Regions from separate parts of the Luteibacter sp. 9133 genome, predicted to be linked through region 3. Evidence: predicted binding sites of a transcription regulator. Region 3 holds the regulator's gene; each other region holds the start of a gene.
The links. The regulator sigma-54, encoded in region 3, starts transcription at its own class of promoters, with help from an activator protein. The targets are predictions, from matches to a motif close to TGGCACGNGCNTTGC.

Region 1 (4,763 bases), 2.3 Mb from region 3:
GACGCAGGACGCCACGCGACGTTCCTACGTCACGTGACGTAAAAGGTCACTTCACTCGCCCGAGCCGTCCTGAGGCCGTGCGTGAGCTCGTGCTTCGGCGACCTGGCGGCGGTGCTGGCGGAACACCAGTCGCTCGATACCGTCGCGGACGGACTCCGTCAGGCCCTCGAAGGCGATGAAGCCCTTGCCGTCCGTGGGACCGGCGAGGCGAACGCCCGGCAGCTCCAGCGGGAGGGCCCGGCACACGTCGAAATGCAGCTTCAGCATCACCGGGGTGCCCACGGCGGGCAGGCCGTCCCATGGCAAGGCGGCGCCGGCGGCGTTCACGCGGACCGGAATGCGGGGTGGCAGGACGGACTGAGGCAGAAGGAGCCGGTTGACGATCTCCATCAGGACGTTGAGCTTGGCGTCCAGACGGGCCACTTCCTGGGTCAGGGGGCTGTCGTCCTCGCCAGTGTCGCTGCGCCGGTCCATGAGGGCGGACACGGCGACCAGGACATTGGTGTTGCGGTCGTTGATCAAGGCCAGGCCGGCCGGATCGGGACGCTCGGTGATCTCACAGGTGGCGTGAAACCGGGAATCCCAGGCTACGCGATCGGAGAATGCCTTCCACGCTTCGTCAGTCATCCGTCCGTCCCCGCCAAAGGATGTGTCGATCAGAACGAATTATACGCGGCGACGGCGCGGCGAACCCGACGGGACGTGTCCCACTGCGCCGCGGTCTCGTCGCGAGCGGCCGAGACGAGATCCTTGATCAGGCCATCCAGCAACATGATGGACTTCAGCGACTCGAGCGTTTCGGGGGCCGGACGCATGCTGCCCTGCCGCAGGACAGGCTCGCGCTGGGCTTCGAGTTCAGTGAGCTCATCCCAGCGACCTTCGCTGGCGGCCGCATGCATGGACTCGGTCAGGTCGAGGACGCGCGGGAGGTCGCACCAGAGGGTGTCGTTCATGCGCCTGCTCCGGCGAGCTGACGAGCCTCGACCGGGATGGCCACCCAGCTGTCGCGGATCTGCCCGAGCAGGCGCGCGACTTCTTCGAGGGCTTCGGCGTCGTTATGCAGATTGGCGTGTACGAGACGGCGGCTCATATAGTCGTACAGGGCGTCCAGCTGGGAAACCAGCGGCGTGGCCACGTCGTGATTGAGGCCCGACTGGAGACCGCCGACGATTTCGATCGTCTTCGAGATGGCCTCGCCCTTGCCCGCGACGTTGCCCGTAGCCATGCACGCCAGCGCCAGGCGAATGCGTTCCAGACCGCCATCCATGAGCATGGTGATGAGACCGTGCGAGTCGGCCTGCTCGAGGCCGCCACCGGTGCGGACCTGCTGGTAGGCGCCAGCGCCGCGGGAGTATCCAAGTGCCATGTGGGTTTCCTGTCCTGCGATCAGGACGATTTGGTCAGCGCGTCGAACTGCTGCGTGAGGTAGCTGCTGGTGCTGCTGAGTTTGGTCATCATGGTGTCGAGCGCCGTGTACTGCGTGGTCAGGCGCTTCGTGTAGTCGGTCATGGTCGAGTCCCAGGCGGTCTGCTGATCGGCCAGGTCCTTGAGCTTGGCATTCAGATTGGTGGTGCGCTGGGTCAGGATGCCGCTGGACGAGGTCCAGCCGGTGACCAGCTTGTCGAGTTTCGGCGCGATACCGTTGGTGCCGCTCAGCAGGTCCTTCACGCCACTCGGGTTCGAGCTCAGCGCGGAGGTCAGCTTCGTGGTGTCGAACTTCAGCGTGCCGTCGACCTGGAAAGACACACCCAGGTCGCTGAGCGAGCGCGGGCTGGCGGTGGCGCCGGTCAGTTGCGAACCCAGCAGCTGGGAGACCTGACTCTTGATCGAATTGACCGTGGCATCGCCGATCAGGGCGCCGACCTGCTGGTTGGTCGCGTCGTACTTGGTCAGCGTGCTGTAGGTCGAAACGAAGGAGTTATAGGCGGTGACCAGCGACTGCATCGCCGTGCTGACCGAGCTGGTGTCGTTGCTGATGGTGATGCTGCTCGAGCCGGTCTTGGCAAGCGACAGTGTCACGCCGTCGATCGCCGTCGAGGTCGTATTGGTGGGGCTGCTGGCCGCCGTGCCGTCGACCGTGAACAAGGCGTCCTGCGCCTTGATGGTCGGGGTATCCGTCGCGGGATCGAAATCCAGCTGCGCCAGGCCGCCGTCGCCGCCACTGGAGGTGACCGTGAACGCGTTGGCCGCGCCGGTGGTCTGCGAGGTCAGCACCAGATGCGCGCCGTCGGTACCGGTGACGATGCTGGCGGTGACGCCGGGATTGGACTTTGAGTTGTTGATCGCGTCGCGCACGTCCTGCAGCGTGTTCGCCGGCGAGGCGATATCGACGCTCATGGACTTGTCACCCACCGCGATGCTCAGGGTGCCCGTGCCGACCTCGGTCGTCTTCGCGCTGGCGAACGCACCCGAGGTGGTCTTCTGCGAGGTAGCGAGCTGGGTAACGGCGATGTTGTAGACGTTGGCCTTGGCCGTGGAATCCGTCGTCGCCGAGAGGACGGTGGAGTCGCCGATCGAGGTCTTCAGCGTGGAGAACGCGGTGCCGTCGGTCAGGGACTTGATGGCGGCCTGCAAGCTCGTCAGGGACGAGGTGAAATTGCCGATCGCCGAAATCTGCGTGCTGGTGCTGGTCTGAGCCGTCGAGATCTGACTGTCCTTCGCCGCACGCTTGTTGTTCACAAGGTTCGTAACGATGGATGCGACGTCGATGGAGCTGGATCCGAGCGTAACGGTGCTGCTACTGGTGGCCATGAGACTCTCCGTGAAGACGCCTCACTGCCCGGGGCGCCAATTTGTCGACGGCTGGCCCCCAGTGGGAGCCAGCCGTGGACAACTAAGCAATTACCCTGCCAACCCGGGCAAGCCCTGGGATGGCGGTGTCACCATTACTGGAGGAGCTTGGTGACGATCTGCTGGCTCTGGTTGGCCTGGGCGAGGACCGAGACGCCGGCCTGCTGCAGGATCTGAGCCGAGGACATGTTCGCCGTTTCCTGAGCGAAGTCGGCGTCGGTGATGGCCGACTTCGACGAGGTCAGGTTCTGCGAGATGTTCTGCAGGTTGGAGATGGTGGACTCGAAGCGGTTCTGCACCGCGCCGAGGGTGGAGCGCAGGTCGGAGACCGACTGCAGGGCGGCATCGATACGGTTGATCGTGTCGTTGGCGCCATCGACCGTCTTCACGCTGGAATCTGCCAGGGTGGAAGTGGTGGATACAGCGATCGCACCAGCGGTGAAGCCCGACGCCGCCGCCTTGGTGCCGCCGACCGTGATGGCCGAAGACGACGAGAACTTCAGCGAGCCGTCGGTGGCGACATAGGCGTTGATGCCTTCGCCCGACTTAGCATTGATGGCGTCGGCCATGTCCTGCGTGGTCTTGAAGGTACCGGTGACGCTGAAAGCGGCATTGCTGCCGACCTGCAGGGTCAGGTCGCCCGCAGCCAGCGTGATCGGCGTGGCGTCGCCGACGGCGACGTCGGCCGTACCGGCCGTCGACGTCGTGGTACCGAACAGCGCGGCCGCGCCTGCGCCGCCGACGGTCGGCGAGGTTGCACCGTTGGCCGAGTTGGTGAAGGTGAACGTGCCAGCGTTCTGCGTCACCGAGGCGCCGGCGCCGTTGGCCGACAGCTGGTTGTTGATCGCGGTGGCGAGGCCAGCGGCGTTGGTGTAGTTCTGGTCCAGCGTGACCGTCTGGCCGTTGACCGTGAACGACGACGCGGTGGTCGAGAAGTCGAAGTTGGTCGTAGCCTGACCGGCGACCGTCGTGCCCTTGCTGCCGGCAACGGCGGCCGTAGCGACGAGGGACGGGGTGGCGGAACCGGTGGCGAGCTGACCGACCTGGTTGGACTTCATGCCCTGGTTCAGGCTGACGTTGATGACTTCACCGACGTTTGCACCGACCTGGAAGCTGAGGTTCTGGGCGGAACCGTCCAGGACCTTCATGCCGTTGAAGTTGGTCTGCGTGGCGATACGGGTGACTTCCGACAGACGCTGCTGAACTTCGGCGTCGAGCGCGGCGCGGTCCGAAGAAGAGTTGGAGGCGTTGGTCGACTGAACGGCCAGTTCGCGGATGCGCTGAAGGTTGTTCGTGACTTCGTCGAGGGCCGACTCGGTCGTCTGCGACAGCGAGATGCCGTCGTTGGCGTTCTGAACCGCGCGGTTCAGGCCGTTGATCTGGGTGGTCATGCGGGTCGAGATCGCGAGGCCGGCGGCGTCGTCCTTCGCGCTGTTGATGCGGTTACCCGACGACAGGCGCTCGATCGCGGACGAGAGCTTCGTCTGCGAGGTGCTCAGGTTACGCTGAGCATTCAGCGACATGATGTTGGTGTTGATGGTCAGTGCCATGGGATTGATCCTTTTTAAGCGGAACCGAAATGCCGGAGGTTGTGCGGCGTAGTCCGGCGGGGTTCCGTGAAGGAAGCCTTCCGCCTCAGAGAGGTTTACGGCACGCCGGGAGGAAACTTGAGAACTTTTTCTACCTGTCAACAACTTTCTTGATCGAAACCGTGTAGGCGGTGACGCCCAGGCTCCGTCAGTCAATTTATCGGCAGGGTCGGCTCCGGGTTTAGGGTCAATTTCATAACGCCAGATACGTCGATTCGGCAGCGGAAGTACGCGCCCCGGCGGACTCGCGGGGGCGCCTGAGCCTGTGCCGTCTGGCCGTGGAATTACTCCAGCAATTTGAGGATGAGCTGTTGAGACGAATTGGCCTGTGCGAGCACCGAGACACCCGATTGCTGAAGGATCATGGCCATCGTCTTCTTTGCG
Region 2 (4,763 bases), 2.3 Mb from region 3:
GCAGGCGACGCACCCACCAGGATCTGCGTGCCGCCAACCTCCAGCAACATCACTTTTTCCTTGATGCCCACGGGCATCGATTCGATGACGCGGATCTTCCGGCCACCCGGACTCACCCGTGCCTGAGCACGACGAGCCATCCAGCCGACGAAGAAAATGAGCGCCACGACGCCGAGCAGGCTGATCAGGACGCGGACCAGTTCCGCGCCCGAATCGACCGCCGGAGCGGCGACCGGAGCCGCCATCAGGGCGCAGGGAAGGGAGCCACCGGCGAAGGCGGCGACAGTACGGCGCATGGGAATCACCGCAGCTTGCGGACGCGCTCGGCCGGGCTGATCACGTCGGTCAGCCGGATACCGAACTTCTCGTTGATGACCACGACTTCGCCGTGGGCGACCAGCGTACCGTTGACGAAGACGTCCAGCGGCTCACCGGCGGCGCGGTCGAGCTCGACGACGGAGCCCTGGTTGAGCTGCAGCAGGTTGCGGATGCTGATCCTGGTCCGGCCCACTTCCATGGCCATGGTGACCGGCACATCGAGAATGACGTCGAGGTTGACCTCGCTGCCGAGCCCCATGGTCCGGGCCAGGGCGGCATCGGTGCCTTCGATATTGTCGAGCGTGGATTCGTTCATGTCCGTTCCAGAGTGTCGTTACCGGGTTACGGGAGCTATGAAGCAATCCGCGTGCCACGCTGTCGAAACGCTGGAGACTGTAAATTTACCGTGTTTTTTCAGTGCTTTGAACGACGCTTTCCGGTCACGTCTCGCGCCCGGAAAGTGACGCTCGGCGGAAACCTGACGCTCGACGGCAGTTAGTCACCGAGCCGGTCCATTGACGGCACTTCACGCCAGTACGGGCATCGGCTCCGTCGTGGTCACCGGCATCGCCCTGCCCTCGCCGCGCTTGCGCATCAGAGAATCGAACTGCACCGCCTTGTTGCCGCCGGAGTTGGCCATGCGGCCCCGGAAAATAGGCACGTCTTCGGCAAAGACCGTTGCCGTTTCGGGCAGGCTGATCGGGATGATGTCGCCCTTGCGCAGGTGCAGGAAGTCGCCGATGGTCAGGCGCGCTTCGGCCAGCATCGAGGTGATCTCCACTTCCGCATCGAGAATTTCCTCGTGCAGGTTCTGGATCCAGCGCTCATCGCGCTCGGCCCGGTCGCTCTGCACGCCAGCATCGAGCAGTTCACGGATCGGCTCGACCATGGAATACGGCAGCGTGAGATGGACTTCACCGCCGCCGCCGTCGAGCTCGATATGGAAGCGCGACACCACCACCGTCTCGGTCGGGCTGACGATGTTGGCGAACTGCGGGTTGATCTCGGAATTGAGGAACTCGAACTGCATCTTGAGGACCGGCGCCCATGCTTCCGCCATGGCCGAAAAGGCCTCCGCCAGCACGATCTGGATCACGCGGTTCTCGGTCGGCGTGAAGTCTCGGCCCTCGATACGCGCGTGGTACCGGCCGTCACCACCGAAGAAGTTGTCGATCACCGTGAACACCAGGCGCGGCTCGAACACCATCAGCGCGGTACCGCGCAGCGGCTTGATGCGAATGAGGTTGAGATTGCTCGGCACCGCCAGCGAGTGAACGTACTCGTTGAACTTGGTCATCTTCACGCCAAGCACCGACACTTCGCAGGACTTGCGCAGGACGTTGAACAGGTTGGCACGGAAATACCGGGCGAAACGGTCGTTGACCATCTCCAGCGTGGGCAGCCGCCCGCGCACGATACGGTCCTGCTGGGTGAAATCGTAGTCGTGAACACCGCCCGGTGGCGGCAGCTCGACCTCGGTTTCGACGGCACCGCCTTCCACACCCGCGAGCAGGGCGTCGATTTCTTCTTGGGTGAGAATGTCGCTCATGGCTGCGGGTGTCCCGTCACTGCATGATGAAGCTGGTGAAATAGACCGCGTCCACCCCGGGGCGACCGATCTTTTCCTTCAGCACGCGCTGAATCTCGGCGAGCGCGGCGGCCTGCAGCTTCTGCTTGCCCTTGACGTCGGACAGGGACTTCACGTCCTGCGCGGAGAACAGCATCAGCAAGGCATTGCGGATCTCGGGATCGGCTTCCTTCGCCGCGGCGATCGCCTCCGGGTCGTGAGACATGACGTTCACACCGACCTGAAGGAAACGCAGCGCCGCCTCGTCCTGGAAATTGACCACGAAGGCCGGATCCAGCTGCAGATAAACCGCCGGTTTGGCCTTGGCCGCCGCGGCGGCATCGGCCGCACTCGTCTTGCCGTGGCCGCCCTTCATCAGAAACCAGCCGCCCGCACCGCCCACCGCCAGCACGATGACCGCGCCGATGATCAGCAACTTGCCCTTGCCCTTCTTCTTTAGGGGAGCGCCTTCGGGCGCGTCCATCTGTGCTGCGGCCATGCGTGAAAAACCTCTGTGATGCGAATGCGATATCGTCGTTGCCCGATGGGCTCACGGGTATTGTTGCAAGCGACGTGCCATCTGCGTACATGTAGCGCGATGCGCATCCCGCCTCGCGTCGCACCGTCGTCGCCCCGAATACGCGTTGTCGCCGCGACGACGAATTGACGCGCGCCAATTCGTCGTCACCCAATCGATCGTCAGGCCACTTCGTCGACCAGACCGCGGGATACGCGCGAGGTCGCCAGTGTGACCGTCGCGCCCTGTGCATCGTCCGCGCCACCCTGCCCCGCGCCGCCGTTGCCGGCATGCCCGTCATCCTGCCCGTTCTGGCGCTGACCCACGTCGGTCTGGCCGAGCGACAGGCCGTGATGCGCCAGCATCGTGTCGAGCTGCGAGAGCGTCTGCTGGACGGCATGCACCGCTGCCGGGTGCTGCGCCATGATCGCGACATTGACCTTGCCGCCGTCGACATTCACGCGGACGTCCATGCTGCCCAGCTCTTCGGGGTGCAACTTGATCCGCGCTTCCTTGACGTCACCACCGCCCATCCAGGCGATCTGCTCGCCCAGTTCCTGGGCGAACTGCGGCGAGGTGGCGGCCTGTGTGGCCTGTACCTGCAAGGCCGCGCCGTCCACCGGTGCCAGACCGGGCGTGTGGGTCAGCGGCATCGGGCTGGTCGTCGGATCGGAAGGCGACGCCGCGTCCTCCTTTCCCGTGCCCACGGTCACCGTGCGCGCGGCCAGAAGCGCAGCCAGCGGGGATCCGGCGGCCGTCGACGCGGTCGCATCGGCAAGGGCACCGGCGCCCTCGGTAGACGCCAGCATCGCACCCTTGCCGTCGCCACCGGTCACGGCGGCAGCGTTCGGCAGACCCATGGCCAACGCGCCAGCGCTGAGATCGCCCGTCTTCCCGGCGGCGCCCTTCAGGGCACCCAGCGTCTTCGACGCCAGTTCGGTCACCTTGGGCGGTACGCCGATCAGGGCGAGCATCGTGCTGGCAATGGGCGTGTCGTCGTTGTCGGACGTGTCGTCCTTCTTCGCGTCATCCTGATTGGCGGTCTTATCCGCTTTCGTGCTCGTAACCTTGCCGTCATCGGCTTTGGCAGACGTCGTGCTCTTGTCGTCGCGATTGTCGGCGCTGTCGTCCTTCGCCTTGTGCGTGTCGGACGGTGCGTTGCCGCGGCTGCTGGCATGGGCGTCAGCCGCATGCGGCCTGACCGTGCCGCCGGCGCCGGCGTGCGCCTGGGCATGCGCGCTGTCGAGCACCGCGTCGAAGCGCTTCGACGGGGTCGTGTCGTCGTTCGCCCTGGCCGTCGCGTTCGACGCGGACGTGGGTGCCTGGCTGACCGGGCGGGCGAGGTTGAGGGCGACAGTAGCGTTATTCATGCGGTGCTTCCGGTGAGATCATGCCGAACCCCTCGGGTTACGGCGGTACTGCGAGCGCTCGTCGGCCTGTTCCTGCTCCCGACGATCCTGTGACTTACGTTCCTGGTCGCGATACCTGGTGGTCACCGACTCGAGCGCCTTGGCACGGCCGCGGGCCTCCGCCCACGACTGGCGCGCTCGTTCGAGCCCCTGCTCACGACGCTGGACTTCGCTCATCTGCTGCACGATGGCCATGTCGATCTTCTGCAGGAACTGCTGCCGGTTGAGCAACGCGCTGACGCCGATGCCATCGGGCATCGCCGCGTACTCGTTGCGATAGCGACGTAGCTCGGCCAGCTGCTGTTCGCTCTCGGCAAGCGTCCGCTGGTGCGTGGCGAGCGCACGCGTCGCGTCCTCCGCCTTCTCGGCGGCGATATCGACAACGGGTTGCAGGCGGTCGGCACGCGAGGCCATCAGTTAGTCCTCGCGACATCGACGAGGCCGGCTTCCGCATCGGCCAGATCCACCGGCACATCGGTTTCCTGCTGCAGGAAGGCCGAAAGACGCGGATACAAGGCAATCGCTTCGTCCGTACGCGGATCGCTGCCCTTCTGGTACGCCCCCACCGCGATGAGGTCGCGCTGCTGGCGATACGCCGAATACACCTGGCGGAAGCGCTGGGCGGAACGCATGTGATCCTTGCTGACGACCGCCGGCATGACGCGGCTGATCGACGCTTCGATGTCGATCGCCGGGTAATGACCGGCTTCCGCCATGTCGCGCGACAAGACGATATGACCGTCGAGAATGGCGCGCGCGGAGTCGGCGATCGGATCGTGGCGGTAATCGTCGCCTTCGGTGAGCACGGTGTAGAACGCCGTGATCGAGCCGCGACCTTCCGCGTCGTTGCCCGCGCGCTCCACCAGCGCCGGCAACATCGCGAATACGGACGGCGGATAACCCTTGGTGGCCGGCGGTTCGCCGATCGCGAGCGCGATCTCGCGCTGCGCCT
Region 3 (4,763 bases):
GGTCACGTCGGTCACCATGGCGGCAGGCGACGCATCTGGTGCGCCTGACGGTCGATGAAGGTCTGTGCGGGATCGATGCCCTTGCTTTTGAGCACGTGATTGCGCACGGCCGCCTCGACCAGCACCGCGAGGTTGCGGCCGGGTGCGACGGGAATGGTGATCTTGGGGACGTCCACATCCAGCACGTTACGCCGGCTGACGTCGCCGGTGAGGCGGGTCATCGCGTCGATGTCTTCACCCGAGGTCAACGGCTTGAGGTGCACGACCAGACGCAGGTATTTCGATGGCTTGACCGCCGTATGGCCGAACATCTCGCGGATGTTGAGCACGCCCAGGCCGCGCACCTCGAGGAGGTCCTGCAGCAGCTCGGGGCAGGCGCCGTCGATGACGTCTGGCGCAATGAGGGTGAATTCGGTCGCGTCGTCGGCGACCAGGCGGTGGCCGCGACTGATGAGTTCCAGCGCCAGCTCGCTTTTGCCGGAGCCCGGGTCGCCGGTGATCAGCACGCCGATGGAGAACACCTCGAGGAATACGCCATGAAGCGTGACCCGGGGTGCGAGCGTGCGCGCCAGGTGGTACTGCAGATACGTGAGCAGCTCGTGCCCGCGCTTGGTGCTCTGCCACAACGGCGTGTCGGTTTCTTCCGCGACTTCGCGCAGATCGGACGGGATCGACTGGTCTTTCGTGACGATCAGCGCGGCCGGCTGGTAGGCGGCGATCTTGTGGATGACCTCCCAGCGCTGGCGCGATTCGAGGCCGTCGAGGTAGTTGAGCTCCTCCGTGCCGATGATCTGCACCTTGTTCGGGTAGATCACGTTGAGGTAACCGACCAGCGAAGGACGGCGGCTCTGCTTGGCATTGGGCTCGAGCACGCGGGCCTCGCCGCGCATGCCGGCGGCCCAGCGAAGCGCCATACGTTCGTAGACGCCGTCGAAGAGTTGTCTGGCGGTGAGCCGATCCACGCGGGTGATCCCTTTAGATAGCGAAGCCGGCGCGAGGGCGCCGGCTGGGCTATTGTGCCATCAACACGCGGGAGGAGGCCCGGCGGCGCGCGCGAGCGGCCGCCGGGCGCTCTCGTCAGTCGGTGCTGGCGACGCGCGCGTCGCGGCCTTCGGCGTTATGGTGATCCTTCAGCTTCTCTTTGTGCTTGCGAAGCTGGTCGGCGAGTTTGCCGATCATGGCGTCGATGGCGGAATAAAGCGTGTCGCCCTTGTTGTCGTCTTCCAGGCGGGCCACGCCTTCGCCATGGAGCCGGGTGCCGGCACAGTGCAGGGTGCCTCCGGCCTTGTGCTCGTTCTTATCGACGGAAAGGACCACGTCGAGGGCTTTGATATTGTCGAAAAGGCGTTCGAAGCGGCCGATTTGTTGTTCCACGCGCTCGCGCAGAGCGGGGGTGATATGGACGTGCTGGCCGCTGATCTGGATTTGCATGACGCCTCCTTCTTGCTGAGGGTGTCGCCTTATGGCGACGAGATCGGAACGGCGGGGTTGCCGCTCCTCAAGCCTGAATTGATGAGACCGTGGACCTCCGCCGGGGTTCCCCCCGATGTTTCTCAACCTGCGCGAACGCGTTCGCTGGAGCTGGGAATTCGCATCGCTTCACGGTACTTGGCCACCGTACGGCGTGCGACCTGAATTCCGCGTCGATGGAGCTCCTCGGCAAGCGCCTGGTCGGACAAGGGGCGGCGTGCGTCCTCGCCCGTGATCAGCTTGCGCAACATGGCCTGGATGGCGGTGGCGGATGCGCTGCCGCCGTCTTCGGTCGCCACGCCACTGGAAAAGAAATGCTTGAGTTCGAAGGTGCCGCGCGGCGTGTGCATGTATTTCCGGGTGGTGACCCGTGAAATCGTCGATTCGTGCATGCCGACTTCTTCGGCGACCTCACGCAACACCAGCGGATGCATGGCCTCGGGGCCGTAATCGAGGAAGGCGCTCTGGCGGCGGACAATGACTTCCGCGACCTTGGTCAGGGTTTCGGCGCGCGACTGCAGACTTTTCAGCAACCAGCGGGCTTCCTGCAGCTGGCCTTTCATCCAGGTGGCGTCGTCGCCGCGTGCGCGGGCGATGAGGTTGCAGTAATGCTGGTTCAGGCCGAGCCGGGGCTGCGCGTCGGGGTTGAGGCTGACCGTCCAGCGCCCCGCTTCCCGCCGCGCGTACACATCGGGCGCGACATATTCGACGGGCGTGGCATCCAGCGCGGCGCCCGGGCGCGGATCGAGGCTGCGGATCAGCGCCGCGGCGCTGGCCACCTCGTTCTCGGCGGCCTTGAGCCGACGGGCGATCTTGACGCTGTCGTTTCGCGCGAGGAGCTCCAGCTCTTCAAGGACGATACGGATCGCCAGGTCGCGGAACGGTGTTTCGGTCGAAAACTGCGAGAGCTGGCAGAGCAGACAGTCGCGCAGATCGAGGCTGGCGATGCCGGTGGGATCGAACCGCTGCACGCGCTGGCGTACCGCTTCGATCTCCTCGGCACTGGCCCGCAGTTCGGCGGGCAGCGCGACTTCCACCGCCTCGACTCCGTCGCGCAGGTAACCGTCCTCGTCCAGCGCGTGGATGATCGCGGTGGCGATCGCGTGGTCGCGTGGGGAGAACTGGGAAAGATTGAGCTGCCACTCCAGGTGCTGTTGGAGGCTTTCCGGCGCGGCGTTCTGCGGCTCGAAACCGTCTTCGTCACCACCGTTGGCACGCGATGGGGCGCCGGCGTAGTCACCCGCCTCGCCGTGGAAGCGATCGTCGTCCCACTCGGGGGCGAGTTCTTCGGACGGGGTGGCGGTGGACTCGTCCTCCTTCGAGGACTTGGCCGGGAGCTCCTGGCGGGAGGGGAACTCGGCGTCGAAACCGTTCTCGTCGGCGGCGTCGCCTTCGGCATCCGCGTCGGACTCCGCATCTTCGGCAAACTCAAGCAGCGGGTTGCTCTCCGCGATCTGGCGGAGTTCCGCTTCGAGCTCCAGCTGCGACAGCTGGAGCAGCCGAATGGCCTGCTGTAGCTGCGGCGTCAGCGTGAGCTGCTGATGCAGACGAAACTGAAGTCCGGGTTTCATGCCTTCGATGCGTGAGGTGTCGAATCCATCGTAACCCCTTGCGGCCTCCACAAACCAGCGGTCGGGTCGGCTAGCTCTTCCGGCCGGATTCGCGCGTCGGTCCGGACGGCCGGTGACGCGCTCTAGATGCGGAATTCACGACCCAGATACACCTCGCGCACCTTCTCATCGGCGAGGATGTGCTGAGGAGTGCCGCGAGAAAGCACTTCGCCGTCGTTGAGGATGTATGCGCGGTCGCAGATACCGAGCGTTTCCCGGACGTTGTGATCGGTGATCAGCACCCCGATGCCGCGTTCCTTGAGGTGTCGAACGATGCGCTGGATCTCGCCCACCGAGATGGGGTCGACGCCGGCGAACGGCTCATCGAGCAGCATGTAGCGCGGGCGTGCCGCCAGCGCCCGGGCGATCTCGACGCGGCGACGCTCGCCGCCGGACAGGCTGATGCCCTTCTGATCGGCGATGTGCGCGATCTTCAGTTCGTCGAGCAGGCTGTCGAGTTCGTCGTCGCGCTGCTTCTGCGTCATGCCGTCGCGCAGTTCGAGCACCGCCATGATGTTGTCCGACACGCTGAGGCGGCGAAAGACCGAGGCTTCCTGCGGCAGATATCCGATGCCGAGCTTGGCGCGCGCGTGCATGGGCAGGCCGGTGATGTCCTGCTGATCGAGCTTGATTACGCCCGCGTCGGCCTGGATCAGCCCGACCACCATGTAGAAGCAGGTCGTCTTGCCGGCGCCGTTGGGGCCGAGAAGGCCGACGACCTCACCTTCGCGAATGGAGAAGGCGAAGTCACGGACTACCTTGCGTGCGCGGAAGCGCTTCTGCAGGCCTTGGGCTGAAAGCATCGGGTCAGGGCTTCCTGGCAGGTGCGGCCGCAGCCGCCGGAGTGGGGCAGGCGCCGGCCGCCTTGGCGGGTGCGCCCGGCGTGGTGCTCTTCGGCTGGAAGGTCATGTGTACGGGTGCGGGACCGTTGCTTTCGCCCGTCATCGTGCTGTTCTGGGTGTTATAGGTGAGCTTGTCGCCATCGGCACTGCCCTTCGCCGGCTGGTTGACATGGGCACCGCCGGTCAGCACGGCAAAGTCCTTGTCGATCTTGTAGTCGATGTTGGAAGCCTTGCCGTCCATGGGCTGATCGCAGTCGTCCAGCTGATGGATGGTGGCGGGGCTGCCGTCGACGACCACCCGGTTGAGCTGGCTGTCGGCGTCGAAATAACCCGTCGCCTTGCTGCCGGTGATCTTCAGGGTGCCCTGGGTCAGGACGACGCTACCCGTCCAGATCACCTTGCCGTTGGGCTGCTGGGAACCATCGAACGACTTGGAGACGACGTCGGCCGGCTGGTTGCGATCGGACTGCTTGGCGGCGGCCGGCAGGCTGGCCACGAGCGCCAGGCCAAGCAGCGCAAGCAGCGCGTTAGCGCTTGGGCGGCAGATACGTGGTGTGGACTGCATCGAGAAGCTCCAGGTGCTTGGTATCGAGATTGGCGCGCATGCCAACGCCGTTCATTGTAGAGGTTCCCTGGACGATACGGGCCGCTTCGGCGGTCTCCAGGTAGTTCCGCTTGGGCCACGCGGTGACCTCGGAGGTGTCGATGCTGGCCGGCGGCGTCTGCGCGAAGGCAACGCGGTCCATATGCACCTTGCCCTGCAGCTTCAGCATGCTGCCGTCCTTGTTGACCCACCCGTACTGGGAATGCCCCTTCCACGGCGGCACGTCGACTTCCTTGG

Region 1: fliD (flagellar filament capping protein FliD) is a predicted target of sigma-54. The motif match lies at 2,838-2,852, and genes of this name have one in related genera.
Region 2: FA87_RS13850 (flagellar basal body-associated FliL family protein) is a predicted target of sigma-54. The motif match lies at 2,450-2,464, and genes of this name have one in related genera.

The regions. Positions count from the first base shown of each region.
Region 1 covers NZ_JUHO01000001.1:3,198,538-3,203,300, forward strand. Annotated here, with positions in the region: gene FA87_RS13895 (PilZ domain-containing protein) at 52-627, opposite strand; gene FA87_RS13900 (flagellar protein FliT) at 657-953, opposite strand; gene fliS (flagellar export chaperone FliS) at 950-1,366, opposite strand; gene fliD (flagellar filament capping protein FliD) at 1,387-2,751, opposite strand; gene FA87_RS13915 (flagellin) at 2,886-4,340, opposite strand; gene FA87_RS13920 (flagellin) at 4,664-4,763, opposite strand, start outside.
Region 2 covers NZ_JUHO01000001.1:3,187,462-3,192,224, forward strand. Annotated here, with positions in the region: gene fliO (flagellar biosynthetic protein FliO) at 1-296, opposite strand, end outside; gene fliN (flagellar motor switch protein FliN) at 302-634, opposite strand; gene fliM (flagellar motor switch protein FliM) at 845-1,867, opposite strand; gene FA87_RS13850 (flagellar basal body-associated FliL family protein) at 1,884-2,384, opposite strand; gene FA87_RS13855 (flagellar hook-length control protein FliK) at 2,585-3,772, opposite strand; gene fliJ (flagellar export protein FliJ) at 3,791-4,225, opposite strand; gene fliI (flagellar protein export ATPase FliI) at 4,225-4,763, opposite strand, start outside.
Region 3 covers NZ_JUHO01000001.1:905,408-910,170, forward strand. Annotated here, with positions in the region: gene rapZ (RNase adapter RapZ) at 1-6, opposite strand, end outside; gene hprK (HPr(Ser) kinase/phosphatase) at 12-962, opposite strand; gene raiA (ribosome-associated translation inhibitor RaiA) at 1,078-1,431, opposite strand; gene FA87_RS03760 (RNA polymerase factor sigma-54) at 1,554-3,041, opposite strand; gene lptB (LPS export ABC transporter ATP-binding protein) at 3,164-3,883, opposite strand; gene lptA (lipopolysaccharide transport periplasmic protein LptA) at 3,888-4,487, opposite strand; gene lptC (LPS export ABC transporter periplasmic protein LptC) at 4,450-4,763, opposite strand, start outside.